4 regions of the Phreatobacter sp. GW821-FHT04C01 genome follow, and region 3 is predicted to be linked to each of the others. Evidence: predicted binding sites of a transcription regulator. Region 3 holds the regulator's gene; each other region holds the start of a gene.
The links. Region 3 encodes PhoB, which activates phosphate uptake and scavenging genes when phosphate is short. Its sites were predicted from a motif close to TGTCATNNANCTGTCAT; they were not measured.
Positions count from the first base shown of each region.

Region 1: the regulator PhoB is predicted to act here: its motif matches at 2,157-2,173, upstream of AC07WJ_RS28680 (Orn/Lys/Arg family decarboxylase).
Region 2: the regulator PhoB is predicted to act here: its motif matches at 3,689-3,705, upstream of ugpB (sn-glycerol-3-phosphate ABC transporter substrate-binding protein UgpB).
Region 4: the regulator PhoB is predicted to act here: its motif matches at 2,322-2,338, upstream of pehA (phosphoric/sulfuric ester hydrolase PehA).

Region 1 covers NZ_JBWKTP010000009.1:239,254-246,443, reverse strand. The annotation lists gene AC07WJ_RS28680 (Orn/Lys/Arg family decarboxylase) at 1-2,114, opposite strand, end outside; gene AC07WJ_RS28675 (helix-turn-helix domain-containing protein) at 2,260-3,264, opposite strand; gene AC07WJ_RS28670 (TonB-dependent siderophore receptor) at 3,524-5,728, shown strand; gene AC07WJ_RS28665 (alpha/beta hydrolase) at 5,734-6,591, shown strand; gene AC07WJ_RS28660 (ABC transporter substrate-binding protein) at 6,588-7,190, shown strand, end outside.
Region 2 covers NZ_JBWKTP010000003.1:329,707-336,896, forward strand. The annotation lists gene AC07WJ_RS13235 (FxsA family protein) at 1-34, shown strand, start outside; gene secB (protein-export chaperone SecB) at 146-628, shown strand; gene AC07WJ_RS13245 (class I SAM-dependent methyltransferase) at 714-1,361, shown strand; gene rsfS (ribosome silencing factor) at 1,422-1,865, shown strand; gene rlmH (23S rRNA (pseudouridine(1915)-N(3))-methyltransferase RlmH) at 1,890-2,366, shown strand; gene AC07WJ_RS13260 (MFS transporter) at 2,435-3,589, shown strand; gene ugpB (sn-glycerol-3-phosphate ABC transporter substrate-binding protein UgpB) at 3,786-5,105, shown strand; gene ugpA (sn-glycerol-3-phosphate ABC transporter permease UgpA) at 5,165-6,046, shown strand; gene ugpE (sn-glycerol-3-phosphate ABC transporter permease UgpE) at 6,046-6,894, shown strand; gene ugpC (sn-glycerol-3-phosphate ABC transporter ATP-binding protein UgpC) at 6,905-7,190, shown strand, end outside.
Region 3 covers NZ_JBWKTP010000002.1:322,915-330,104, forward strand. The annotation lists gene AC07WJ_RS08450 (acyl-CoA dehydrogenase family protein) at 1-817, shown strand, start outside; gene AC07WJ_RS08455 (sulfite exporter TauE/SafE family protein) at 916-1,845, shown strand; gene AC07WJ_RS08460 (TIGR02186 family protein) at 1,830-2,606, shown strand; gene AC07WJ_RS08465 (ATP-binding protein) at 2,777-4,126, shown strand; gene phoU (phosphate signaling complex protein PhoU) at 4,292-4,999, shown strand; gene phoB (phosphate regulon transcriptional regulator PhoB) at 5,017-5,718, shown strand; gene AC07WJ_RS08480 (flavin-containing monooxygenase) at 5,823-7,100, opposite strand; gene AC07WJ_RS08485 (SDR family oxidoreductase) at 7,097-7,190, opposite strand, start outside.
Region 4 covers NZ_JBWKTP010000002.1:812,821-820,010, forward strand. The annotation lists gene AC07WJ_RS10865 (hypothetical protein) at 1-202, opposite strand, end outside; gene AC07WJ_RS10870 (NIPSNAP family protein) at 199-531, opposite strand; gene AC07WJ_RS10875 (helix-turn-helix domain-containing protein) at 541-1,557, shown strand; gene AC07WJ_RS10880 (hypothetical protein) at 1,746-2,012, shown strand; gene pehA (phosphoric/sulfuric ester hydrolase PehA) at 2,379-3,959, shown strand; gene AC07WJ_RS10890 (ABC transporter substrate-binding protein) at 4,025-5,668, shown strand; gene AC07WJ_RS10895 (antibiotic biosynthesis monooxygenase family protein) at 5,921-6,541, shown strand; gene AC07WJ_RS10900 (hypothetical protein) at 6,767-7,190, shown strand, end outside.

The DNA.
Region 1 (7,190 bases), on a different contig from region 3:
AGGTAGTCGACATCGTTGCGGGTGAGGCAGCGCGCCGCGTCATGGGGCGACATGACGATTTCGGGCAGGTGCTCGGCCGAGAACTGCCGGGCCTGCAGGGCGCTGACATTGGCGTCGCGGAAGAAGCGGTGCATGTCGGCGCAGAGATCGCGCAGGCGCACGCCGGCATAACGCGCCGGCCGGCGCCGGAAGAATTCGGGGATCGCCTCTTCCAGCAGGGCATTGTCGTCATGCAGCTTCTTGAAGGCGACGAGGCCCGAGATCAGCGTGCCGGCCTTGCTGGCCTCGACGCCGGGGGTGAGCAGGAACAGCAGCGAGTTGAGGTCGTTCTTCTCGGGCACGATGCGGTTCTCGCGCAGATATTGCGCGACGACGGGGGCGGGAATGCCGTGCTCGGCATAGGCGCCGGTGGCGCGGTCGAAACCCGGGGTGAGCAAGGTCAGCTTGTTCGGATCGGTCATGGCGAAGCCCTCCGCCATGCCGGCGAAGCCGTGCCAGCCGGCATCGGGGGCGAGCTGCCAATAGGCCGGATTGGTGGCGAGCTGGTCGGTGCCGACGGTTTCCCAGGTGACGTGGTGCACGCCGCCCTCGCGCGAGACGTCGGGGATTTCCACCCGGTCGGGCACGAAGGGCTCGAAGAACCAGCGCCGCTCGGGCCGCGCCTCCTTCTCCTCGAACTCGCGGCGCACCGCGCGGATCTTCTTGCGCAGCTCGATGCCGAGCCGGATCGTGTCGTCCCAGAGCACCTCGCCGGAGCGGCCCTTCATCATCTGCGCGCCGACATCGAGCGAGGCGAACAGCGGATAGAAGGGTGAGGTCGAGGCATATTGCATGAAGCTCTCGTTGAAGCGGCGGTGCTCGACCCGCCGCTTCTGGCCGCGGATATGGCGGTCCTTCATGTGGATCTGCGAGGCCTGCGAGAAGCTCGCCAGCTGCTTGTGGGTCGATTGCGTCGCGATGATGCCCGGCGCATCCGGGCCGAGATCGGACAGCCCCATGGCGAAGCGCCCGGCATAAAGCGGGTGGAATTTCATGAAGCCGGCCCAGGCCTCGTCGAACAGGATGTAGTCGCAGAGGTGGCCGATCCGGTTCAGGATCATCTCGGCGCTGTGAATGGTGCCGTCATAGGTGCATTGCTCGACCACCGCGACGCGGAACGGCCGGGGCTTGCGCCAGGCTTCCGGATCCTTGACGAGCGGATGGTCGCGAATGCGCTCGCGCAGCGCCTCCTCGTCGAAGGCCTCCCAGCACATCGGGCCGATCAGACCCCAGGCATTGCGGACGGTGGGGATATAGACGGGAATGCCGCCGCCGATCAGCAGGGCGCCGTGATGGGCGGCCTTGTGATTGTTGCGGTCGAACAGCACCAGGTCGCCGTCGGTGACCAGCGCCGCCAGCGCCACCTTGTTGGAGGTGGAGGTGCCGTTCAGCACGAAATAGGTCTTCTCGGCGCCGAAGATCTTGGCGGCTTCCTTCTGCGCCTGCAGCGCCGGGCCCTCATGGGTCAGCAGGTCGCCGAGATCGAGCACGGAATTGTCGAGGTCGTCGCGGAACACCGCTTCGCCGAGATGTTCCATGAACACCCGGCCGATCGGGCTGCGCGAATAGAACACGCCGCCATTGTGGCCCGGGCAGGTCCAGAGCTGGTTGCCCTCTTCGGCATAATCGACCAGCGCGCCGAAAAACGGCGTTTTCAGCGTCTCGGCATATTGCTTCAGGCGGCTGATCAGGTTCTTGGCGATGAAGGCCGGGGTTTCCTCGGACAGGAAGACATAGCCGTCGATGAAGTCGAGCACCTCGACCGGCAGGTCCTCGAAGCGCTTGCGCCGGATCAACAGGATGATCGGGAAGTCGAGGCCGCGGCGGCGCATCAGGTTGATCAGCGCGGCGGTCTTGCCTTCCAGGCCCTTCTTGCCCCAGTCGACCACCATGCAGCCGATGGCGGCATCGGTCTGCACCGCGATCTCGGCATCCTCGAGCTTGCGCGCCTTGACCACCTCGAAGCCGGACCGCTCGATCTCGTCGACGATCTGGCCGAACCGGATGCCCTCGAGATCGTCGCCGTCGAAGGAGGGCGTGGCGAACAGGAAAGTGAATCGTCGGAAATAGTCCATGGGTGCCCCGATCATGTCCGCTGCGTGCTGTCGTCGCGTTAGATGACACCGCAGTGACAGCAACTGTCGATAGGGCGTCCCGGATCCCGAAAAAATGCGACGCGGCCGTGTCGATGCGTCGGGCGACGAGGACGTGCCCGGTGCGTCAGATCTGCCAGCGCAGGGCGCCGGGCGTCGTGCCGAAGGCGCGCTTGAAGGCGGTGACGAAGTTGGCGGGGTTGGAATAGCCGGCCAGGAAGGCGGCTTCCGCCACGGAAATGCCGTCCGCCCTGAGCGCATCGCGGGCCCGTTCGAGCTTCAGCCGGCGGACATAGTCGAGCACCGTCGTGTCATGGGAGGCGCGAAACAGGCGCTGCAGGGTGTTGACGCTGAGGCCTGCCTCGCGGGCGAGGCCGGCAAGCTCGATCGGGGCGTCGATATGGGCCGCGATATAATCCATGACCCGGTCGAGCCGCTGGCGGTCGCGCGCGCCGATCCGGCGCCGTTCGTCCGGCGAACCCTGGCGGGTGATGACCTGGAACGCCTCGGCGATGATCTCGATGGCACGGCTCTCCAGGTAGAGCGGCATCAGCGCGGCGTTGAGAGGGGCGGGGCGCAGGACCTGCTCGACGGTGCGCAGCAGGCCGGCGCTCGGCCGCCAGGTCATGGTGTCGGTGTGGCGGCGGGCGAAACCGCCGATCAGCGCCTGCTCGCCGATCTCGGCCAGGCCTCCTGATTCAAGCCATTCGGGCGTCACCGTCACGGTGACCTTGCGCACCTTCTCGCCCCGTGTGGTGCGCCGGACGAAGCTGTCGGCGCGGGCGCGGGCGAAGACGACGCCCTCGATATCGCCGGGACGGCGCGACGAGGCGTGGGAGCCGAAACTCAACTGGCGGTCGCCGATCGCCACGTCGGCGCCGCCGCACACGAACATGGCGCAGGTAATGCCGGCGGAATGGACGGATTCGAATCTGAGGTCCTGCGTCTCCGTGACATCGGCCGAGTGGAGAAACAGGCCCTGGCGCAAGCGGATCTGACCGATACGGCCATGCATGGCGACAATGTCGTCCTGTAGCGACGGATCGACCATCCAGAAGTCGGAGACATTCCAGGTGTTCATCTGGGCCAGGTCCGACTTGCGGATCGGCCGCTGCTCATGATCCGCGGTCATAGATCTGGAACGATTTCAAAGAAGAATTGTGTAACTGCATGATATCAGGGTGCGTATCGAAAATCTAGATACTCGATTTGATAGATTAAACTGTTTCTAAAGTGTTCAAACCTCAGTGTTTGCCGGAGAGATAACCCTGCGCACAACAGAATGGCGATTGCGCAAAACTGATGATCGTGGCACGGGCCGCACCCCGGCGATATGGATGACGGGCAAGGAGCGAGCGAGCTCCTGACCTTCTGCGCCGATCGAGGATGCCATGACTGCCGCGCGTATCGCTTTTCCCGCCATGTCCCTTCGTCCGAGGGCTGTCGACGTGCTGCTCGCCACGGCGGCGCTCGCCGGCCTGATGGCGGGTCCCGCCCGGGCGCAGATCGCGCCGGCGGGCGAGACCACCCAGCTCGGCGTCATCGTGGTCGAGTCCGCGGGTGACCGGCCCGTGGGACCCGACCAGGGTTACGTCGCGCGGCGCAGCCTGACGGCAACCAAGACCGACACGCCGCTGATCGAGACGCCGCAATCGATCAGCGTCATCACGCGCCAGCAGATGGACGACCAGAATGCCAACAGCGTCGCCGAGGCGCTGCGCTATACCGCCAATGTGGTGCCGGAGGTGCGGCCGACGTCCGGGCGCTATGACAGCATCGTCCTGCGCGGCTTCGGCGGCGGCGGCGTCGACGCCAATTATGTCGGCTTTCTCGACGGCCTCAGGCTGGGCCGCGCGATTTCCTACCTGGTGCCGACCGTCGAGCCCTATGGCCTGGAGCGTATCGAGGTGCTGCGCGGGCCGGCCTCGGTGCTGTTCGGCCAGGTCAATCCGGGCGGGCTGGTCAATCTGGTCAGCAAGCGCCCGACTGAGCAGCCTTATCGCGAGATCAACGTCCAGTTCGGCAGCAATGCGCGCAAGCAGGTCGGCTTCGATTTCAGCGGTCCCGCCGATCCGGAAGGACGCTTCCTGTACCGCATGACCGGTCTGGTGCGCGACGGCGATACCCAGGTGGATCACACCCGCGAGCAGCGGATCTACCTGGCGCCGTCCTTCACCTTCCGGCCGAACGCCAATACCTCGCTGACGGTGTTCGCGAAATACCAGCGTGATCCGGCGGGCGGATTCTACGGCACGCTGCCGGCGGTGGGCACCGTGCTGCCGAGTGCCGCCGGCCGCATCCCGACCTCGTTCTTCCCGGGCGAGCCGAGCTTCGAACGGTTCAGCCGCACCATGGCGACGGTCGGCTATGCCTTCGAGCATCGCTTCAACGATGTCTGGTCGGTCCGCCAGAACTTCCGCTACATGGATGCCTCGCAGGTGTTCGCCACAGTCTCGGCCCGCGGCCTCGTCGGCAGCCAGATCAGCCGCGCCTCGGTCTATTCGTCCGAGCACCTGCGGTCGCTGGCGGTCGACAGCCAGGCCGAAGCGGTCTTCGATACCGGTGGCCTGAGCCACAAGGTGCTGTTCGGCAGCGACTTCCAGCAAGGCATCGCCGACCGCGGGCTGGGGCAGGGCGCCGCGCCGCCGATCGACTATCGCAACCCGGTCTACAACCAGGCCATCGCGATGCCGAGCTTGACCTGGCTCGACCAGTACCAGCGCCAGCTCGGCTTCTACGCCCAGGACCAGATCAAGTTCGGCCGCTTCGTGCTGCTGCTCGGCGGCCGTCTCGACTCCGCGCAGACCTCGCAGATCACCCGCGCGAGCGGCGCCCGCACCAACCAGTCGGACACCGCCCAGACCGGTCGCGCCGCCTTGCTCTACCGCTTCGACAATGGCATCGCGCCCTATGCCAGCATCTCCACCTCGTTCGATCCGGTGGGGGGCGTCAGCTTCGCCGGCACGCCGTTCCAGCCCTCGACCGGCCGGCAATATGAAATCGGCGTAAAGTACCAGCCGGACGGCTGGCGCGGGCTGATCCAGGTCGCCTTGTTCGACCTGACCCGCCAGAACGTGCTGACCGCCGATCCCGCCCATACCGGTTTCAGCCTGCAGCTCGGCGAGGTGCGTTCGCGCGGCATCGAGATCGAGGCGCGGGCCGACCTCTCCGAAAACCTGTCGGTGGTGGCGTCCTATGCCTATACCGACGCGACCGTGACGCGCTCGTCGGATGCCGCCAGTCGCGGCAAGCGGCCGACCATCGTGCCGGCGCATACCGCCTCGCTCTGGGCCAAATATTCATTCCTCGACGGCGGCTTCAACGGCCTGTCGCTCGGCGCTGGCCTGCGCTACGTCGGCGACACAGCCGGCGATCCGGCCAACACCCTGGTCGTGCCGGCCTATGCGCTGGTCGACGCCTCGATCTCCTATGATTTCGGCCGCACGCGGCCGGAGCTGAAGGGGCTGAGCCTGGCGGTCAATGCCCACAATCTCCTGGACAAGGAGTTCGTCTCGGGCTGCTTCTCCTATCTCGGCGCCGGCTGCGTCTATGGGCTTCGCCGCACGGTGACGGCAAGCCTCACCTATCGCTGGTGACCGGCATGGCGCCAGAACCGGCAGGGCGGGCAAGCGTGCCTTTCAGCGCCGAGATCCCGCTTGCCGGACCCGGCGGGGCCTATCGCCTCTTCGTCGCCTGGCCCGCCGCGCCACCGCCGCCGGAGGGATACCCGGTGCTTTACCTGCTCGACGGCAACGCCGATTTCGGCACCTTCGTCGACAGCATGCGCGCGCAGACGTCGCGGCCGGAGATAACCGGCACCGAGCCCGGCCTGATCGTCGGCATCGGCTACCCCTCCGACCAGCCGATCGATTTCGAGCGGCGGGCGCTGGATTACACGCCGGCCGTCGCGACCGGGCTGCTCGGGCCTCGGCCGAATGGCGCGCCATGGCCCGCGACCGGCGGGGCGGCGGCCTTTCGCGTCTTCGTCGAGACGCGGGTGAAGCCCGAGATCGCCGCGCGCTTCGCCGTCGATGCCGGGCGGCAGGCGATCTTCGGCCATTCCTTCGGCGGCCTGTTCGTGCTCGATACGCTGCTGGAGACGCCGGCGGCGTTCAGCGGCTTCATCGCGTCGAGCCCGTCGCTCTGGTGGGGCGAACGCATCCTGTTCGGGCGGCTGGCCGGCTTGCGCCCGGCCACGGCCAAAGTGCTGGTCAGCGTCGGGGGGCTGGAACAGACGCCGCCGGAAACCGCGGCGGCCGAGCTTGCCGGTTATGGCCAGTGGATGCGGCGCAACCGGATGATCGACAATGCCCGGGAGTTCACCGCGTCGCTGACGGAAACAGGCCTCGACGCGCGGTTTCACCTGTTCGAGGACGAACATCACGGTTCGGTCGTGCCGGCCGCGGCGAGCCGGGCGATCCGCCTGGCTTTTCGCCATCGGGGAAAGGGCAGGGCATGATCGCCGGCCGCATCATCGTTCTCGCCGTCCTGGCTGTCTCGGCCGTCGTGCTTGCCGCGGCGGCGCGACCCGCCGCCGCCCAAGCGGTGACCGGGACCGACGTGCTCGGCCGCCAGGTCAGCTTGCCGGCGCCGGCGCGCCGCATCGTGCTGGCGCAGGGGCGCCAGATCGGCGCGCTCGCCTTCATCCTGCGCGATCCCGTGGCTGTGCTGGTGGGCTGGGGCGGGGATTTCCGTCGGCAGGATCCGTCGTCCTATGCCCGCTATCGCGCGGCCTTCCCGGCGATCGATGGCATCCGCGTGATCGGCGAGGGCACGGCCGAGACGCTGTCGATCGAGACGCTCGTCGCGACCGCGCCGGATCTGGTCGTCCTCAGCCGCTCGATGGTCGGCGCACGGCGGCCGGGCGCGCCGGGGGGCGACCTGGTGGCGCGGCTGGAGCAGGCCGGCCTGAAGGTCGCGGTCGTCGACTTCTTCATCCAGCCGCTGACCGATACCGTGCCGAGCCTCAGAGCGCTGGGCAAATGGCTTGGCCGCGAGGCCGAGGCGGAGGCTTTCCTGACCTTCTACGAGGCGCATCTCGCCACGATCAGGCGGCGC
Region 2 (7,190 bases), on a different contig from region 3:
GCGCCGCGGCACCCGCCGCATCGACCGGGAATAGCCGCCGCCGTACCGATCGCGTTCTTGCCGGCTCTATCCGCCCGTGCTAGCGAGCGCGCCAATCACGCATTCCCCAGCCGCGGCCGATGCGGCGTGAACGGAGACGACCCTGATGACCCCCAACGGCGGCAATGAAATGGAAGCCGCGCCTCAGCTCAACGTGCTGGCGCAGTATATCAAGGATCTCTCCTTCGAGAATCCGAACGCTCCGCGCTCGCTGATGCCCCAGCAGGAGCAGCCGGCGATCAATATCCAGATCAACGTCAACGCCAACCCGATGAGCGAGACTGAGTTCCAGATCGAGCTGACCATCGACGGCGACGCGCGGACCAAGGACCTGATCCTGTTCAAGTTCGAACTGGTCTATGGTGGCATCTTCCGCATTGCCGGCGTGCCGGCCGAGGCGGTCCACCCGATCGTCCTGATCGAGTGCCCGCGCCTGCTGTTCCCCTTCGCGCGCCAGATCATCGCCAACTCGACCCGCGATGGCGGCTTCCCGCCGCTCTATCTCGATCCGGTCGACTTCGCGGCGCTCTATCGCCAGCGCATCGCCGAGAACCCGCAGGCCCAGGGCGGCCCGGCCCTAACCCAGTAAGGCTGAAAAGCCTTGCAAGACTAAGGAAAGCCGGGCTTCGCGCCCGGCTTTTTCCATTTTGAGGTGGTGGCATGATGGTGACGGCATGATTCTGGATCGCGCCGCGTTCATTCGCGACAACACCCGCCTGCTCGCCGTGCCGCATGCGCCCGAGATCCGGCTGCATCTCGCCGACGAGGCGACCACGCTCTGGCAGAAGACCGAGGAGGAACTCGGTGCGATCGGCCTGCCGCCGCCGTTCTGGGCCTTTGCCTGGGCCGGTGGCCAGGCGCTCGCCCGCTATGTGCTCGATCACCCCGAGACGGTGGCCGGCCGGTCGGTGCTCGACGTCGCGACCGGTTCCGGCCTGGTCGCCATTGCCGCCGCGAAGGCCGGGGCGGCTTCTGTCCGGGCCGTCGACATCGATGCCTTCGCCGAGGTCGCGGTGGCGCTCAACGCGGCGGAAAACGGCGTCGCGATCGCAGCCTCGACCGTCGATCCGACCGGCAGCGACGATGGCTGGAAGGTGATTCTGGCCGGCGACATCTGTTATCAGCGCGACATGACGGACGCCATGCTCGGCTGGCTCGGACCGCTCGCCCTGGCCGGCCGCACCGTGCTGATCGGCGATCCCGGCCGCACCTACCTGCCCAGGGACAGGCTTGAAAAGCTTGCCGAATATGAGGTTCCGGTGACCCGCGCGCTGGAGGATCTCGAGATCAAGCGCACCGGGGTGTGGCGGCTTCGCGGGTGAGCTTGTCAGGCCGCGTTGTCTAATTGCCATGTTTTCGACTATTATGAGGTTTGTGCGCCCGTGCGGCGCGTAGCAGAGAGGATCGGACCCCTGTCCACCACCAACCTGCCGGGAACGGCGAAGAGTGCGCCGCTGACCGGGACCCCCGCGACGAGCCCCGCTCCAGCCGAGGTCCTCAAAATCGTCCTCGACACCCTTGAAGACAACAAGGCCGAGGAAATCCAGACCATCGACCTGAAGGGCAAGACGTCCATTGCCGACGCCATGGTGGTGTCGTCCGGACGCTCGCACCGCCATGTCGGCGCACTCGCCGACTATCTGGTGCAGGCGCTGAAGGAGGCCGGCGTGCCGCAGGTCCGGGTCGAGGGCGTCCCCGCCTGCGACTGGGTGCTTGTCGATGCCGGCGACGTGATCATTCACGTGTTCCGCCCGGAAGTCCGCACCTTCTACAATCTCGAGAAGATGTGGTCGGCGGCGCGTCCGGCCGACCGGCTGGCCGGCTGAATCGCGGCGCCGGGCTGAGACCTCATGCGACTGATCCTGGTCGCCGTCGGCCGGACCAAGGCTGGTCCGGAGACGGATCTTGCCACGCGTTATCAGGATCGCGCGGTGAAGGCCGGCAAGGCGCTGGGCTTTCGCGGCCTCGACGTGGTCACCCTCGACGAGAGCCGCGCGCCCGACGCCGTGCAGCGCAAGGCTGACGAGGCTGGCGCCATCCGCCGCCAGCGCGTCGGCCGGCTGATCCTGCTCGACGAGCGCGGCAAGAGCCTGGGCAGCGAGGCCTTCGCCGAGCGTCTGGGCCGCTGGAAGGACGCAAGCGAGGAAGCCGCGACCCTGGTCATCGGCGGGCCCGACGGCCTCGATCCGGCGCTGCATGCCGAAGCCGACCTGGTCCTGTCCTTCGGCGCGATGACCTGGCCCCACCAGCTGGTGCGGGTGATGGCGCTCGAACAGCTCTACCGCGCCATGACGATCCTGGCCGGCCACCCCTATCATCGCGCCTGATCGGCTGGCGCCGGACCGGCTCGGGTCGGCCGCGGAAGCAGGACGGGTCCGCCTTGAACAAGACGCATATGACAAGCCGCGCCGAGGCCGAAGCCCGCCATGCTGCCTCCGCCGCGGCCAGGGCGTCGACACGCGCGGCATTTTTCCTCGCCGGTTTCGGTCTGGCGGCCTGGGCGCCCCTGGTCCCCTTCGCCAAGGCGCGCGCCGGGCTCGACGATGGTGCGCTGGGCCTGCTCCTGCTGTGCCTGGGCGCGGGTTCGATCGTGGCGATGCCGCTGGCCGGGGCTCTGGCCGCCCGGTTCGGCTGCCGCGCGGTCATCTGGGCCGCCGGGCTGATGATCTCGGCGGCGCTGCCTTTTCTTGCCACGGGCGCGAGCCTGCCGCCGCTCGCCGCCGCGCTCGTCCTGTTCGGCGCCGGTGTCGGCACCGTCGATGTCGCGACCAATATCCAGGCGGTGATCGTCGAGAAGGCCGCCGGCCGCACGCTGATGTCGGGGTTCCACGGCCTGTTCAGCGCCGGCGGCATCGTCGGTGCCGCCGGCGTCAGCCTGCTGCTCTGGCTCGGTGCCTCGCCGCTTGCGGCCATGCTCGCGGCCGCGGCGGTCGTCGCCGGCCTGCTGGCGGGCTTCGGGCGCGACCTTCTGTCCCACGGCGGCGATGACGGCGCGCCGCTGTTCGTGCTTCCGCATGGCCGGGTGGTGCTGATCGGCCTGCTCTGCTTCATCGTCTTCCTGGCCGAGGGCGCGATGCTTGACTGGAGCGCCGTCTTCCTGACCTCGGTGCGCGATGTCGAGCCGGCTCGTGCCGGCCTCGGCTACGCCGCCTTCGCCGTCGCCATGACGCTCGGCCGGCTCAATGGCGACCGCATCGTGCGGGCCTTCGGCGGTCCTACGGTCATGGTCCTCGGCGGCATCGGCGCGGCCCTGGGGCTCGGCCTCGCCATCACGGTCCCGTCATGGCCGGCGGCGCTCGGCGGTTTCACCCTGGTCGGGCTGGGTGCCGCCAATATCGTCCCGGTGCTCTATTCGGCGCTCGGCCGGCAGACGGCGATGCCGCCGTCCCTGGCCGTCGCGGCGGTCACGACGGTCGGTTATGCCGGCATCCTGGCCGGCCCGGCCCTGATCGGTTTCGTGGCGCAGGCGACCAGTCTGCCGCTGGCCTTCGCGGTGGTCGCGGCGCTGCTCGTGGCCGTCGCCGCCAGCGCCCGCGCGGCGACGCGCTGACCGGGCCGCCGGCCCGGCGCCGCTCGGCCGCCAGGCTGTTGCGATATCGGGGAAATCTGGCGGGCCGCCCCTTACTCTGTCATCGAAGCTTCATTAGAGTGTCATCCGTCCGTCGTTCGGCGGACCCAAGAACGGCACGGGTTTCGCCCCGCCAAGCCGCATTGGCGCTGAGCTCGCGCCCTTTGGGAGGTTATCGATGTTGAATCGCCGTTTCATGCTGGCGGTTGCCGCCGCCGCCGCGCTCGTATCCAGCCCCGCCTCGGCCCAGGTCGAGATCCAGTGGTGGCATGCGATGACCGGCGCCAATAACGAGGTGGTGGTCAAGCTCGCCGAGGAGTTCAACGCCTCGCAGCGTGAATACCGGGTGGTTCCGACCTATAAAGGGTCTTATCCCGACACGATGAACGCCGGCATCGCGGCCTTCCGGGCCGGCAATGCGCCGCATATCCTGCAGGTCTTCGAGGTCGGCACGGCGACCATGATGGCGGCCCGCGGCGCCATCAAGCCGGTCTACCAGATGATGGCGGAAGCCAACGAACCCTTCGAGCCCAGCGCCTATCTGCCGGCGGTCGCGGGCTATTATTCGACATCGCGCGGCGAGATGCTGTCATTCCCGTTCAATTCGTCGTCCTCGGTCATGTGGTACAACAAGGACGCGTTCCGCCGCGCCGGCCTCAATCCGGACCAGCCGCCGCGCACCTGGCCTGATGTCTTCGAGGCCGCCAAGAAATTGCGCGCCGCCGGTTATGACAAATGCGGCTTCTCCTCGGCCTGGATCACCTGGCTCAACATCGAGCAGTTCTCGCTCTGGCACAACGTGCCGCTGTCGACCCGGGCCAACGGCATCGACGGTTTCGACACCGAGCTGCGCTTCAATTCGCCGCTGCATGTCCGCCACCTGCAGAACCTGATCGAGCTGCAGCGCGACAACACCTTCAGCTATTCGGGCCGCACCAATACCGGCGAGGGCCGCTTCACCTCGGGCGAATGCCCGATCATGCTGACCTCCTCGGGCTTCTACGGCAACGTTCGCGCCAATGCGAAGTTCGAATGGGCCAATGCGCCGATGCCCTATTACCCTGACGTCGCCGGCGCGCCGCAGAACTCGACGCTGGGCGGCGCTTCGCTCTGGGTCATGGGCGGCAAGCCGGCCGCCGAATATCGTGGCGTGGCGCGCTTCTTCACCTTCCTGTCGGATGTCGACCGCCAGGCCAAGCTGCACACCGACTCGGGCTATCTGCCGATCACCCGGGCGGCCTATGCCAAGGTGAAGGCCTCGGGCTTCTACGTGCAGAACCCCTATCTCGAGACGCCGCTGCTGGAGCTGACCAACAAGGAGCCGACCGAGAATTCCCGCGGCCTGCGCCTTGGCAACATGGTCCAGCTGCGCGACGTCTGGGCCGAGGAGATCGAGGCGGCGCTGGCCGGTCAGAAGCCGGCCCAGGCGGCGCTCGACGCGGCGGTCGCGCGCGGCAATACCATGCTGCGCCAGTTCGAGCGCACCGTCACGCGCTGACCGATACGATGCCGGGGCGGGCTTGCCCGCCCGCTCCGGACCGTGCCTTTGGGGGGATCATGGAAAAGCGCGTCGTCTTCGACGGCAAGTTGCTGCCCTATCTGCTGCTGGCGCCGCAGCTCGCCGTCACCCTGATCTTTTTCTATTGGCCGGCAGGACAGACGGTCTGGCAGTCGTTCCAGATTCAGGACGCCTTCGGCCTGTCCACCGAGTTCGTCTGGTTCGAAAATTACCACGACCTTTTGTCCAAGGGCGACTATTACCGGTCGATGGTGACGACGCTGATCTTTTCCGGTCTCGTCGCCTTCTTGTCGCTGTCGCTGTCGCTCTATCTCGCCACCCAGGCCGACAAGCAGATCCGCGGCACGGGCGCCTACAAGGCTTTCCTGATGTGGCCCTATGCGGTCGCGCCGGCGATCGCCGGCGTGCTCTGGCTGTTCATGTTCCAACCCTCGCTCGGCCTGGTCAGCCAGGCGATCCGGGCGCTCGGTTTCAACTGGAACCCGCTGCTGAACGGCAATCACGCCATGACCCTGGTGGTCATGGCGGCGACCTGGAAGCAGATCAGCTACAATTTCCTGTTCTTCCTGGCCGGTCTCGCGGCCATTCCGAAAAGCGTCATCGAGGCGGCGGCGATCGACGGCGCCCGGCCGATGCGCCGGTTCTGGACCATCATCTTCCCGCTCCTGTCGCCGACCACCTTCTTCCTGCTGGTGGTCAACGTCGTCTATGTCTTTTTCGACACTTTCGGCATCATCGATTCGACCACCGGCGGCGGCCCGGCCAAGGCCACCGAGACCCTGGTCTACAAGGTCTATTCCGACGGCCGCCTGGGCGGCGATCTCGGCGGCTCGGCGGCGCAGTCGGCGATCCTGATGATCATGGTGATCGGGCTGACCGCGATCCAGTTCCGCTATATCGAGCGCAAGGTCCAATATTGATGGTCGAGCGCAAGAGCTTCCTGGATTTCCTGCCGCATCTGATCCTTTTGATCGGCATCGCCATCGTCGCCTTCCCGGTCTACGTGGCTTTCGTCGCCTCGACCTGGGACGCCTCGACCATCGCCAACGGCCAGATGCCGCTCTGGCCCGGGCCGAATTTCCTGGAGAACTACTACAAGACCATCTTTGTCGGCACCGCCTCGTCGACCCGCGAGCCGGTCGGCGGCATGATGCTGAACAGCCTGGTCATGGCCATGGTCATTGCCATCGGCAAGATCATGATCTCGATCATCTCGGCCTTCGCCGTGGTCTATTTCCGTTTTCCGTTCCGGATGGCCGCCTTCTGGGTGATCTTCATGACCCTGATGCTGCCGGTCGAGGTGCGCATCTATCCGACCTACAAGGTCGTCGCCGATCTCGGATTGCTCGACACTTATACCGGACTGACCGTGCCGCTGATCGCCTCGGCGACCGCAACGCTGCTGTTCCGCCAGTTCTTCATGACCGTGCCGGACGAGCTGGTGGAGGCCTCGAAGATCGACGGCGCCAGCGCCATGCAGTTCTTCAAGGACACGCTCCTGCCGCTGTCGATCACCTCGATCGCGGCGATGTTCGTGATCCAGTTCATCTATGGCTGGAACCAGTATCTCTGGCCGCTCCTGATCACCACGCGCGACGACATGCAGACCATCGTCATCGGCATCAAGAAGATGATCGTCACCCAGGATGCCCTGACCGAATGGCAATTGGCCATGGCGACCGCCATCCTCGCCATGCTGCCGCCGGTCTTCGTCGTGGTGGTCATGCAGAAGCTCTTCGTCAAGGGCCTCGTCGAGACGGAAAAATGAGGACATATCGATGAGCGAGGTCATTCTCGAGCAGGTCCGCAAGGTCTATGCCGGCGGCGTCGAAGCCGTGAAGGGCATCGACATCAAGGTGCCGACCGGCGCGATCTGCGTGCTGGTCGGGCCGTCGGGCTGCGGCAAGTCGACGCTTTTGCGCATGATCGCCGGGCTGGAGACGATCACCGGCGGCACCATCACCATTGGCGGCGTCGTCTGCAACGAGCTGGAGCCGGCCGAGCGCGACATCGCTATGGTGTTCCAGAACTATGCGCTCTATCCGCATATGAGCGTCTACGACA
Region 3 (7,190 bases):
GCGCCTGCAATCCATGGCGGTGACCGAGCCGACCACCGGTACCGACACGACCAAGCTGAAGACCACCGCGGTGAAGAAGGGCAATGACCGCTATGTCGTCAACGGCCAGAAGGTGTGGACCAGCCGGGTGCAGCATTCCGAGCTGATGGTGCTGCTCGCCCGCACCACCCCGGTCGACCAGGTCGCCAAGAAATCCGACGGCCTGTCGGTCTTCCTGGTCGACCTGCGCGAGGCGATCGGCCGGGGCATGACGGTCCGGCCGATCCGCAACATGGTCAATCACGAGACCAACGAGGTGTTCTTCGACGACCTCGAAATACCCGCCGAGAACCTGATCGGGGAAGAGGGCAAGGGCTTCAAGACCATTCTCTCGGGCCTCAATGCCGAGCGAACCCTGATCGCCGGCGAATGTATCGGCGACGGCTACTGGTTCATCGAGCGGGCCAAGAAGTACGGCACCGAACGAATCGTCTTCGATCGTCCGATCGCCAAGAACCAGGGTATCCAGTTCCCGATCTCGCGCGCCTATGTGAACATTCGCGCGGCCGACCTGATGCGCTTCCAGGCCGCGGCGCTGTGCGATGCCGGCGAAGCTTTCGGCGCCGAGGCCAACATGGCCAAGCTGCTCGCGGCGGATGCCTCGTTCGAGGCGGCCAATGCCTGCCTGCAGACCCATGGCGGCTTCGGCTTCGCCGCCGATTATGATGTCGAGCGCAAGTTCCGCGAGACCAGGCTCTACCAGGTGGCGCCGATCTCGACCAACCTGATCCTCGCCTATGTCGGCGAACATGTGCTGGGAATGCCACGATCCTACTGACACGGCCCGCCGGGTTGGAGCCCTGCGGCCAAAAGCCTTGACGCGGCAGGGATTTTCCGGTCCTTCGGAGGTCAACCCGATCATCGCCGGGGTGAGCCGTGCAGCTTTACCTGCCCATTGCCGAACTGCCCGTGAACATGCTCCTGATCCTGAGCATGGGGCTGGCGGTCGGGTTTATTTCCGGCATGTTCGGCGTCGGCGGCGGTTTTCTGCTGACACCGCTGCTGATCTTCATCGGCATTCCGCCGGCTATCGCGGTGGCGAGCGTCTCCGGCCAGATCGCGGCGTCGTCGCTGTCGGGCACGCTCAGCTACTGGCGCAAGAACGCGGTCGACGCGAAGCTCGCCTCGGTGCTGCTGGGCGGCAGCGTGATCGGCTCGGCCGGCGGTGTCGCGGCGTTCTCGCTGCTGCGCCGGGCCGGCCAGCTCGACCTGTTCATCGCGCTGTCCTACGTGACGCTGCTCAGCGGCATCGGTCTGCTGATGGTGATCGAGAGCGGCCGGGCGATCGCCCGCTCGCGCTCCGGCGAGCCGCCGAAACCGGTGCCGACGCGTGACCGGCGCGTCGCTTCCAGCTTGCCCTTCGCCATCCATTTTCCGCGCTCGCGCATCACCATATCGGTCATCCCGGTCATTGCCATCGGGCTCGGCATCGGCTTTCTCGGCTCGATGATGGGCATTGGCGGCGGCTTCCTCCTGGTGCCGGCACTGATCTATCTCCTGCGCGTCTCGACCTCCGTCGTCATCGGCACATCCAGCCTGCAGACGCTGATCACCATGTTGCTGACGGTGATCTTCCACGCCATCACCAATGCCTCGGTGGATGTCGTGCTGGCGCTGCTGCTGATGATCGGCGGCGTGATCGGCGCGCAGTTCGGCGCCCGCACTTCCCTGACGATGAAGGGCGAGGAGCTGCGCCTGATGCTCGGCCTGGTGGTGCTGGCGGTCGGCATCCGCTTCTTCGTCGACCTGGTGCTCAGGCCGGACGACCCGTTTTCCAATACGATCATGGAATGGGTGGTCCGATGACCCGGCTGGCGATCGCCCTCATCGGCCTGATCGCCGCGACCGCCTCGGCCCGGGCCGAGGCGCTGATCACCTCGCTGTCGACCCACCGCCTGCAGATCACCTCGAATTTCGTCGGCTCGGAGATCGTGCTGTTCGGTTCGATCGAGCGCGACAGCCAGACCGTGGCGCGCTCCGGCGGCTATGACATGGCGGTGGTGGTGCGTGGCCCGCGCGCCAAGGTCATCACGCGCCGCAAGGACCGGATGTTCGGTATCTGGATGAACACCGACGCGCGCGAATTCGTCGAGGTGCCGACCTTCTATGCGCTCCTGTCCAACAAGCCGGCGGAGGCGCTGGCCGATCTCGACGTGCGCCGGCGCCAGCAGATCGGCCTGCAGGGCATCGCGCTCGCGACCTCCAGGCCCGGCACCAACCCGGAAGGCACGGTGACCTTTCGCGAAGCCTTCCTCCGGATCAACCAGACCCGCGGGCTGTTCCGCGAGAACCCGACCGGCGTCACCTTCCTGACGCCGACCCTGTTCCGCGCCACCATCCCGGTGGTCGCCAATACGCCGGTGGGCGCTTTCGATGTGGACATCTATCTGATGTCGGGCGGCGTGATCCTGGCGCGTGAGAATACCAATTTCGAGGTGACCAAGACCGGCTTCGAGGCTTTCGTGGCCAATGCGGCGCGCGACAACGGCCTGATCTACGGCATGGCCGCCGCCGCCATGGCGCTGTTCACCGGTTGGGCGGCGAGCGTGGTGTTCCGGCGCGACTGACGCGGGTGACCGCCGTCATCGAACCGTCGCATCGGCATGACAGTCAGCCTTGGGCAGGCACCGGCGTCTTTTTCCTTTTGTGCGATCGGGAGACGCTTTTTTGCCTCTTCGTCATCCTGCCGACGTGAACCGGTAGCCTCCGCGTTCGAAAATGCTTTAGGAACACATCCATGGACGACGAGTTGGAACCGCCACGACTGCAGGGCTGGCAAGGGCGCGTCCTGCTCATGGTCGTGGCCTTCCTCGTCGCCGTGTTCCTGATCGTCTGGCGCAAGGTCGAGTGGCCTTATGCCATCGGTTCGGTGGCGGTGTTGACGGTCGCCGCGCTGATCGTGCGGCGCACCAGCATCGCGCCGATCCCGCCGGATCCGGAACAGCTGGCGCGCCGGGCCGCCCGGCTGACCGACCTCACTATCGAAGGGCTGATCGCGGCCTTGCCGGCGCCGGCCATGCTGATCGATCCGAAACTGATCGTGCGCAGCCACAATGCCAGGGCGATCGACCTGATCGCCGGCCTCAAGCGCGGCGAGCCGCTGACCTTGGCGCTGCGCACCCCCGAAGTGGTCGAGGCGGTGCGCCGGGCGCTCGCCACCAATGCCAGCCAGGAGATCGACTATACCGAGCGGGTGCCGGTCAACCGGTGGTTCCGCGTCGAGGCGGCGCCGGTGGCGCTGACGGTGAAGGCGCGCGACGAAGCGACCCCGGATTTCGTGCTGGTGTCGCTGCGCGACCTGACCGAGGAGCGTCGGCTGGAGCGCCTGCGCGCCGATTTCGTCGCCAATGCCAGCCATGAGCTGCGTACGCCGCTGGCCTCGGTGGTCGGTTTCGTCGAAACCATCCAGGGACCCGCCAAGAACGATCCGGCGGCCCGTGAGCGGTTCCTGGCGATCATGCTGGCCCAGGCCAATCGCATGGCCCGGCTGATCGACGATCTGCTCTCGCTGTCGCGGGTCGAGCTGAACGAACATGTCCGCCCGATGGCGCGGGTCGATCTGGTGCCGCTGCTCGGCCAGGTGCGTGACAGCCTTGGTCCCTATGCCCAGACACTTGGCGTCAGTGTCGGCGTCGCGGCCGCCGAGCCGGCGCTGGTGGTGCTGGGCGACCAGGACGAGCTGTTCCGGCTGTTCGAGAACCTAGTGCAGAATGCCATCAAATATGGCTCGGAAGGCAAGACCGTGGAGATCACGCTCCGGCGCGAGCCGCGCGGCAAGCGTCGCGACGAGGCGGTGGTCGCGGTCCGCGACCACGGCCCGGGCATTCCGCCGGAACATCTGCCGCGCCTGACCGAACGCTTCTACCGCGTCGACGTGGCGTCAAGCCGCGAAAAGGGCGGTACCGGCCTCGGCCTGGCGCTGGTCAAGCATATCGTCAAGCGCCACCGCGGCCGCCTGGCGATCGAAAGCGAGGGGCGGGACGGGGCGACCTTCACGGTCCGGCTGGAAACCGCGGCGGCGGCCGAGCAGGCCGAGGCGCCGGCCGCCGGGGCACCGGCACGCAGCGGGTCGCCTGCGGCAGAATAGCCGAGTCGGCCGGCAAATGCTTGTCGGCGGTCCTGTCGCATCTCATCTAAGCAATTGAAGCCTTGCGTGATTCACCGTCATTGATGTGTCACGTCGCAAGCATAGAACCGTCGTCATATCAGGGTAGGGAAAAGCCCCCTTTTCCCTGCCCACCAGGAGACCCGCATGACCGAGCACATCGTCAGCGCATTCGAGAACGAGCTGAAAGGGTTGGCGCAACGCGTCGCCGAAATGGGCGGGCTGACCGAAAAGCAGATCGTCGGCGCCATCGACGCACTGATCCGCGGCGATGTCGCGCTGGCCTCGACGGTGCGCGCCGCGGACCCGACCATCGATGCGATGCAGCGCGAGATCGAGGAGGTCGGCATCCTGGTCATCGCCCGGCGCCAGCCGATGGCGATCGACCTGCGCGAGATCGTCGGCGCCTTGCGCATCGCGGCCGACCTGGAGCGGATCGCCGATCTCGCCAAGAACATCGCCAAGCGGGTCATCGCCATCAACGGCTCGATGCCGCTGCCCAAGGTGACCGGCGGCTTCGATGCTATGGCGCGCCTGGCGCTCGAGCGCATCAAGGAGGTGCTCGACGCCTTCGCGCAGCGCGACGTGGCTGCCGCCCTCGACGTCTGGAAGTCGGATGGCGACATCGACGCCCTCTACAATTCGCTGTTCCGCGAGCTCCTGACCTACATGCTCGAGGATCCGCGCAATATCGGCGCCTGCACGCATCTGCTGTTCTGCGCCAAGAACCTGGAGCGCATCGGCGATCACGCCACCAATATCGCCGAGACGATCTACTACGTGGTCAATGGCACGACGCTCGCCGAAGAGCGGCCGAAGCTCGACACCACATCGATCGTGACGACGGCCAGTTAATCGCGAAGGATAATCTCATGACCGCACGCATCATGGTGGTCGAGGACGAGGAACCGATCACCGTTCTCCTCCGCTACAATCTCGAAGCCGAAGGCTACCGCGTCGAAACGGTGATGCGCGGCGACGAGGCCGAGGTGCGGCTGCGTGAGGCGGTCCCCGATCTGATGCTGCTCGACTGGATGCTGCCGGGGCTGTCGGGCATCGAGCTTTGCCGGCGCATCCGGCTGCGCGCCGAAACCGAGCGGCTGCCGGTGATCATGCTCACCGCCCGCGGCGAGGAAGGCGAGCGGGTGCGTGGGCTCGCCACCGGCGCCGACGACTATGTGGTGAAGCCGTTCTCCGTCCCCGAGCTGCTGGCGCGAATCCGGGCGCTGCTGCGCCGGGCGAAGCCCGAGCACCTGTCGAGCCTCTTGAAGTCGGGCGATATCGAGCTCGATCGCGAGACGCGCCGGGTCCATCGCTCCGGCCGCGAGATCACGCTCGGGCCGACCGAGTTCCGGCTGCTCGAATTCCTGATGCAGTCGCCGGGCCGTGTCTATACCCGCGAGCAATTGCTCGACGGCGTCTGGGGCCGTGACGTCTATATCGACGAGCGCACGGTCGACGTTCATATCGGCCGCCTGCGCAAGGCGGTGAAGCGTGGGCGCGAGGCCGACCCGATCCGCACCGTGCGCGGTTCCGGTTATGCCTTCAACGAGCGTTTCGCCGGCGCGGCCTGAGGCTCTTGCCGGGCGGTCTTGGTCATCGCCCGGCCGCCCTTCCTTGCAGGATCATCCAAGCGCGTCGTTCAAACGATGCTGTGCTCGAACATCCTTGGCTCAAATCAGCTCAATTGTGCGATGAGCTTGCCGAGCACACGCTTGTAGTCGAGAAAATCGATGAAGATGCCGTGCGGCCCCGCATCCTTCGGTCGCGGCGCCGCGCAATGGCGGGCGATCTCCCGGCGGAAGGCGCTGGCCTTGTCGGGCGCGTCGCGACGGGCCGTCAGATAGGCCACAACCGCTCGCGCCTGCAGGTCGCGGCCGGGCCAGCCGATGCCGGCGCCTTCGATCATGCCGACGACGAACAGGTTGTTGTCGGCAGGCGGGAAAATGTTCAGATGCAGGTGCGGCGCCGGCGTCCGCCAGTTCAATTCAGCCGCGAGGGCCGCCTCGTCGAGAAACGGGAAGGTGATGCGGTAGCCGGTGGCCAGCAGTACGAGATCGACCTCGTCGGCCCGGCCATCTGTGAAGATGACGCGGTTGCCGTCGAGCTCCTCGATCGGCGGGCGGACCTGGATGTCGCCCTGGCCGAGATGCTGCAGCACCAGCGAATTGACCACCGGGGTGCGGTCATAGAGCCGGTGCATCGGGCGCGGCAGTCCGAAGTTTTCGGGCGCGCCGACGACGAAGCGCAGCACCGCCTCGTGCAGGATCGAGCGCAGCCGGCGCGGCAGCGCGAATTTCGCCTTGTGACTGGCTTCGTCGGCAGGCCTGCCGCGCAGGAATTTCGGGGTGAAGTGATTGCCCGAGCGGACCGACCACAACACTTTGGTGGCCCGGTGCACCGCGTCGACCGCGATATCGCAGCCGGTATTGCCCATGCCGACGATCAGCACCCGCTTGCCGTCGAAAATGGCGGCGTTCTTGTAGGTTTTCGAATGCATCAACTCGCCGGAAAAGCTGCCGGGGATCTGCGGCAGTTCCGGATCGGTCAGATGGCCGTTGGCGATCACCACGCCCTCGTAATCGCGGCTGCTCGCATCGTCGAAGGTCGCCTGCCAGCCATCCGCCCGGCGCGCCAGCCGGGTCACCGCCCGGTTGAAGCGGATCGACGGGTAGAGGCCGAAATGGCGGGCATAGCTCCTGAGATAGCCGAGCACCTGGGCGTGGTGGGGATAGGCCGGCCAGTCCTCGGGCATGGGATAATCGGCGAAGGCCGTGGTGGTCTTGGACGAGATCAGATGGGTCGAGGCATAGACGCCGCTCGACGGCGCGTCGTAGAGCCACTGGCCACCGATATCGGCATGGCGTTCGACCACCTCGAAAGGCAGGCCCGCCTCCTTGAACACCCGGACGGTGGCGAGCCCGGCCGGTCCGGCGCCAATGACGAGGAAGGTCATGACCGGGCCCTCGCCTGCCAGTAGCGGTCGAAGACCTCCGCCGCCGCCAAGGCCGGCACATAACCAAAGACGGTCTTCAGGCGGTCATTG
Region 4 (7,190 bases), 490 kb from region 3:
TCGCCCCGCACGCCGCCGCCGTCAGCTCCGCGGCGCGCGAGACGCCGATGGCATGATCGTCGCGGATCCTGGCATCGCCGGAAGCAATCTCACCATGAACGACGTAGCAGATCCGGTGCACGCCGTCGTTCGGCAGCGCGAGTCGGCCGCCCGCCGCGATGACATCCTCGACAAGTCTCAGTTCCATGGCGGGAGTGGTCATGCGGTGGCCTCGTCGATCGGATTCGGAGAGAAGGGCGCGGGGATCAGGAGCTTGTTCTCCTGGTTCACCACCCAGGGGCGGACCTTGGCCACATAGGCCTGCCAGCCGGCATCGGCCGCGAGTCTGTGTCGCCGTGCCTCGCGGTCGGCGAGATCGCGATAGGCCCACAGATGCACGATCTGATTCAGTTGCCCGAACTCCGTCGAGAAATAGCCGACCATCGTTCCGAGTATTTCCCGCTGGATGGCCAGTCCTTCCGTTTCGTACATTTTGAGATAGGCGGGGACTTTCCCCGCCATCAACGTATAGATTCTTTCCTCGACGATCATGCTGGCACGGTGTCTCCGCCTTGTAGACATCACGGCGATGCTCCTTGCTGGAGGACTGGCATCGCTTTTCGGCAGGGATCGTACAGGCCCATCGCCGCGGCGGCTTACCGCCATGTCCGGCGACTTACCTTTTCGTCCGATTTAGTGGAGGATAGGGCCGAAGCTTGCCCCATGAGCGCGAGCACGGGAGGAAAGATGACCGGCGTTCTCGGCGTCCATCAGGGGCTTTTCGGTCGTGTCGCCCTGTTCCGGACCAATCAGCCCGTTCATGTCCATGCCCACCCGCATGTCCATGCGCTCATCAAGGTGGAGGGGCAGGACGGTGCCTATGAGGTCGACGGGGCACTCTGCCCGATCACCGACGACCGGATGGTGCTGATCAATCCGTGGGTTCCGCATGCCAATTGGCGGGATGTGAACGATCCGCCGATCACCATCCTCGCGCTCTATGTCGAAGCCGGCTGGCTCGTCCGCGGCGGCCGCGGCACGATCGCGCGGCGGCCTTTCAATCGGCAGTCGGCGAGCGTCGACCCGCGGATGCGGGCCATCGTCGGCAAGATCGCGGCCACGATCACCGACGCCACCACGCCGACCGCGGACGTGGAGCTGGAAGCCGATATCCTCGGCCTGCTGCAGCAGGTTCTCACCGCGAACTCCTCGGCCGAGCTTGCGCCGATCGCCGCGCGCCCGGTCGATCATCGCATCAGAAAGGCGATCAACCTGATGCGCGCCGAGCCGAGCAAGCCGCAGAGCCTGGACAGCCTCGCCCAATCGGTCGGCCTGTCGCGTTCGCGTTTCTTCGAGCAGTTCAGCGCCAGCACGGGCATGACGCCAAGCGTCTACAACGATACCCTTCGTGTCGAATATGCGATCGAGCAATTGATCGGCAGCGATCGGCCGGCGAGCGATATCGCGTTGGACCTGGGCTTCTCCGCGCCGGGGCATTTTTCCCGCTTCTTCAAAAGCAAGATCGGCTTCACCCCGCGCGAATACCGCCGGGTCGCGCATGACGCATTCCCGGATTGAAAGGCGCGGCCTTCATTCCGCGCGCATGGGCGTGCATTCCCCGCGCATGAGCGCGTCCTGGCCGGCGAAAGGCTGGTCGATCTGCCGCAAAAAAAATCGGCCTCGGCGCCTGAACCTTTTGGCGGCCCGCCACCACCCATGGAGGACCGGGGCGCTGGAGCCCCTCTGGACACCGACAGGAGCCGACCATGACCCGCTTCAAGACCCTCGCCCTTGCCGCCCTCGCCGTCTCGGCGCTGACTTTCGCCTCCGCCCCGCAAGCCGAAGCCCGCGGCCGCGGCGTCGGCTTCGGCCTCGGCGCGCTCGCCGCCGGCGTGGTGGTCGGTGGCGCCGCCCTCGCCATCGCCAATTCCAACGCTTACGCCGCGCCGGCCTATGGCGACTGCTACATGACCCGCCAGTGGGTCGATACGCCCTACGGCCCGGTGCGTCGCACGGTCCGCGTCTGCGATTGATCCAAAGCCGCCTCCAACCTCTCCTGATATGCCTCGAACCCTGGCTCCGGCCGGGGTTCTTGGCATTGGGGCTCTTGGTATCGGGGCTTTTGGTATCGGGGCTCTTGGCATCGGGGCTCTTGGCATCGGGGCTCTTGGCATCGGGGTTGCCGGGCCTCCGGCCCTGGCGTTTCGGTCTCGCCCGTGCGCTTGGCCGCCCATGATCGACAAGGCCGTCAAGGCGCCGGGTGTCCAGGTGACGGCGCGGCCGATGGGCGTCGGGCCCGGCCATGCCGCTTCCGCCGCATTCGTCGCCGGGGCCATCCCACCTGTCATCCGCCCGTTGTGAAGTCGCCCTAGCTGGTCGGCCTCGACGTGGAGGGCATCTTGGGCCGACGGAACGTATTACTCATCGTGGTCGATCAATGGCGGGCGGATTTCGTGCCCGAGCTGATGCGCAGCAAGGGCAGGGAGCCGTTTCTGCGCACGCCTCATCTCGATCGTTTGTGCCGGGAAGGCGTGACCTTCGAGAACCACGTCACCACCGCGGTGCCCTGCGGTCCGGCGCGGGCGAGCCTGTTGACCGGCCTCTATCTGATGAACCACCGGGCGGTGCAGAACACCGTTCCCTTGGACGCCAGGCATTTCAACCTCGGCAAGGCGCTGCGCGAGCTCGGTTATGACCCGGCCTTGATCGGCTACACGACGACAGCGCCGGATCCGCGCACGACGTCGCCGAACGATCCGCGCTTCCTGGTGCTCGGCGACCTGATGGATGGCTTCCGTTCGGTCGGCGCCTTCGAGCCGAACATGGACGGCTATTTCGGCTGGGTCGAGCAGCAGGGCTTCGAGCTGCCGGCGCGGCGCGAAGAGATCTGGTTGCCGGAAGGCGAGGACTCGGTTCCCGGCGCCACCGAACGGCCCTCGCGGCTGCCGAAGGAATATTCGGATTCCTCGTTCTTCACCGAGCGCGCGCTGACCTATCTCAAAGGGCGCAACGGCAAGCCGTTCTTCCTGCATCTGGGCTATTACCGGCCGCACCCGCCTTTCGTCGCGCCGGCGCCCTATCACGCCATGTACCGGCCGGAAAACATGCCGGCGCCGGTGCGCGGTAAGACCTGGGCGGAGGACGCGGCCCAGCATCCCCTTTTGAAATTCTACGTCGAAAATATCGGCAAAGGCTCGTTTTTCGAGGGCGCGGAGGGCCAGGGCCATACGCTCAGCGAAGCCGAGCTGCGCCAGATGCGCGCCACCTATTGCGGCCTGATGACCGAGATCGACGACTGCCTCGGCCGGGTCTTCGCCTATCTCGACGAGACCAAGCAATGGGACGACACGCTGGTCGTCTTCACCAGCGACCATGGCGAGCAGCTCGGCGACCATCACCTGCTCGGCAAGCTCGGCTTCTATGACGAGAGCTTCCGCATTCCTTTCGTCGTCAAGGCGCCGGACATGGCCGCCAAGGGCGGGCGGATCGAAAACGCCTTCACCGAAAGCGTCGACGTCATGCCGACGATCATCGACTGGCTCGGCGGCGAACCGCCGCGCGCCTGCGACGGCCGCTCGGTGCTGCCGCTGGTCCATGGCGAAAGGCCGGCCGACTGGCGCACCGAACTGCATTACGAATATGACTTTCGCGACGTCCATTATTCGGCGGCGCAGACCAGCACCGAACTGCACATGGACGAGGCGAGCCTCTGCGTCGTGCAGGACGCCAACTACAAATACGTCCACTTCGCGGCCTTGCCGCCGCTGTTCTTCGACCTCAAGGCCGATCCGCACGAGTTCAACAATCTCGCCGGCGACCCGGCCTATGCCGGCCTGATGCTCGGCTTCGCCCAGAAGATGCTGTCCTGGCGGATGATCCATGCCGACAAGACGCTGACCCACTATCGCGCGACGCCGCACGGCCTGGAGCGGCGCGATCCCGAGACCGGCGTCCCGGTCCGGCTGCGCACGATCGCCTGACACGTTCGAGCCTTCCGAAACCGGCCCAGGCCGGCGACATCCCTCATTCGACCCAGGAGACAATGATGCCCATCATGACCCGTCGAAGCGCTCTCGGTTACGCCGCCGGTGGCGCCGGAGCCCTTGTCCTGCCGCGCTTTGCCATCGGCCAGCCTGACAACCGGCCCTCGATCACCATCGCGGTGCAGAAGGTGTCCAATTCCAATACGCTGGACGTGCTGCGCGAGCAGTCCAATGTCGGCGAGCGGATCTTCTTCTCGTCCCTGTGGGAGGGCCTCATCGACCGCGCCTGGACGGCTAAGCTCGAGGCCGTCCCGTCGCTGGCGACCGACTGGAAACGCCTCGACGACAAGACCATCGAGCTGAACCTGCGCCGCGGCGTCAAGTTCCACAACGGCGACGAGATGACCGCCGAGGACGTGGCCTTCAGCTTCGGCAAGGAGCGCATGTTCGGCGACAGCCAGCCGTCGGCGGGCACCACGATCTCGATCACCGAGCAGGCGCCGAACAGCCGCTCGGGCAAGGAACTGCCGCCGGAGATTCCGGCGGTCGCGCGGCGCGGCTGGCCGGCCTTGCTCGGCGTCCAGGTGGTCGACAAATATACCGTCCGCTTCATCAACGGCACGCCCGACATCACGCTCGAAGGCCGCATTTCCCGCTACGGCAGCCAGATCACCAGCCGCCGCGCCTGGGCCGAGGCGCAGTCCTATCTGGACTGGGCGCGCAAGCCGGTCACCACAGGCCCCTATAAGGTGGTGGAGTTCAAGGCCGACAACATGCTGGTCCTCGAGGCCCATGACGAATATTGGGGCGGCCGCCCGCCGCTGAAGCGCATCCGCTTCCTCGAAATTCCGGAGGTCGCCTCGCGCATCAACGGTCTGCTCTCGGGCGAATTCCAGTTCGCCTGCGACATTCCGCCGGACCAGATCGAGCAGATCGAAAAGAACCGCGCCTTCGAGGTTCAGGGCGGCACCATCCTCAATCACCGCCTGACCGTGTTCGACAAGAACCATCCGCAGCTGGCCAATCCGCTGATTCGCCGCGCCATGACCCATGCCATCGACCGCGAGGCAATCGTCGCGGCCTTGTGGTCGGGCCGCACCGTGGTGCCGCGCGGCCTGCAGTGGGACTATTACGCCGACATGTTCATCGCCGACTGGAAAGTGCCGGACTTCGACGTCAAGCTGGCGCGCGATCTGGTCAAGCAGGCCGGCTACAAGGGCGATCCGATCCCCTATCGCCTGCTCAACAATTATTACACCAACCAGGCGGCGACCTCGCAGGTGCTGGTCGAGATGTGGCGCGCGGCCGGTCTCAACATCGAGATCCAGATGAAGGAAAACTGGGCGCAGATCCTCGAGAAGACCCCCTCGCGCGCGGTCCGCGACTGGTCGAACTCGGCGCCGTTCAACGATCCGGTGTCGTCGCTGGTGGCCCAGCACGGCCCCAACGGCCAGCAGCAGCAGGTCGGCGAGTGGACCAATGCCGAAATGAACACGCTGTCGGTCGGCCTCGAATCGAGCATGGACCAGGCTCAGCGCAAGGTGATGTTCCGGCGCATGCTGGAAATCTGCGAGCGCGAAGACCCCGCCTATACCGTGCTGCATCAGAACGCGACCTTCACCGCCAAGCCGAAGTCGATCCAGTGGAAGGCCTCGCCGGCTTTCGCGATGGATTTCCGCGAAGGCAATTGGGGCGGCCGGAGCTGAGCGGGCAGAAGCCGCCGGCCAGGATCTGACCGGCGGCCTGCCGGCCCGTCCACGGGGAGGAGAGCGTTGGCGGCCGGTGCCGCCGACGCGTGTCGGCCGGATCGACCAATCGAACGCGCCCGACGGCCTTGTCCGTGAAGGGCGGATCATGGGCGCCCGGCGGATCCGGCCGGTGACGGCCGTCGCAAACCATGGCATTGCCTTGTCCAGCCATTGATCCCGGCGGCAATGGCTTTGCCTGGGGAGCCACGGATGATCGGACTGTTTTTCGAGGTCACGCCCAGGCCGGGCCATGAACAGGCCTATTTCGACATCGCGGCCGGCCTGCGGCCCGAACTCGACAAGAACCCGGGGCTCCTGTTCATCGACCGGTTCAAGAGCCTGACCACGCCGCGCATCATCCTGTCGCACTCGCATTGGCGCGACGAGGCGAGCCTCGCCGGCTGGCGCACCCAGGCCAAACATCACGTCGCCCAGGTCGCGGGGCGGCAGCAGCATTTCGAGGACTATCGCCTCAGGATCGCCCAGCGGATCTGGGAATGGCGTCCCGATGCGGGCATCGGCCGCGGCAGCACGGACAACAGCTACAACGATCCGCAGCTGCAGCCGGAACGGTTCCTGATCGCCGCCACGGCGACGTCGGAAGCCGCCTGCGGGCGTGACGGCGAGGTGCTTTCCAGCGTCTATCGCGACAATGAATTCATCCTGCTGAAGGCGGCGGCGAGCCTCGCGGAAGGGCTCGTGCTGGCCGAGGCGCTGTCGGCGGCCGGACAGATGACCTCGGTTCGCCTGTTCCTGGTCTCGCGCGACTACGGCATGTACGACCGGCGCGAGGCGCCGCAATATTATCCGCCGGTGGCCAGGGATCGTTGACGATGGGCCGGCGGCACCTCCTCGCGTTTCGGGCGCGAGGGTCGCCTCCCACTTTCGCCCGCGGGTCGAAATCAAGCCCCGGTCGCCGGGGCTTCGTGTCGCGGGGAACCGGCTTGCCCTTTGTCAGGAACACTTTACCTCTCGGTCATGGCAATGTTCCGACGGTTCGTTATCGCTGGTGTTTTCTCCCTTGGGCTCGCGTCGACCGGGCTGGCGCAGGACGACATGCCCGCCGCCTTGCGCCGCTGCTCATCGATCACTGAAGACCTGACCCGGCTGGCCTGTTTCGACGCGGTGGCGCGCTCGGTCGCGCCGGCGGCACCGTCGGCCGGCGAGGCCAGGGGGACCTGGGACATTCAGACGCGGCCGGGCTCGGTGGTCGCCAGCCAGCGTCCGGCCGGGCCGCCGAGCGAGGACGATATCAGCCTCGTCGTCGGCTGCACCGGCGGGGTGACCAGCGTGTCGGTTCGCCGGCAACCGGTCGTCGCCCGCAGCGCCTCGACGCTCGTGACCGTCCATGTCAACGACCGGCTGCTGGACAGCGACCTGTGGACGACCTCGGCCGACCTTCGATCGGCATCCATGCCCGGGGACGCTGCGGCCTTCCTGCGCGGGCTGCCGAGCGAAGGCGAACTGATGATCCGGCTCG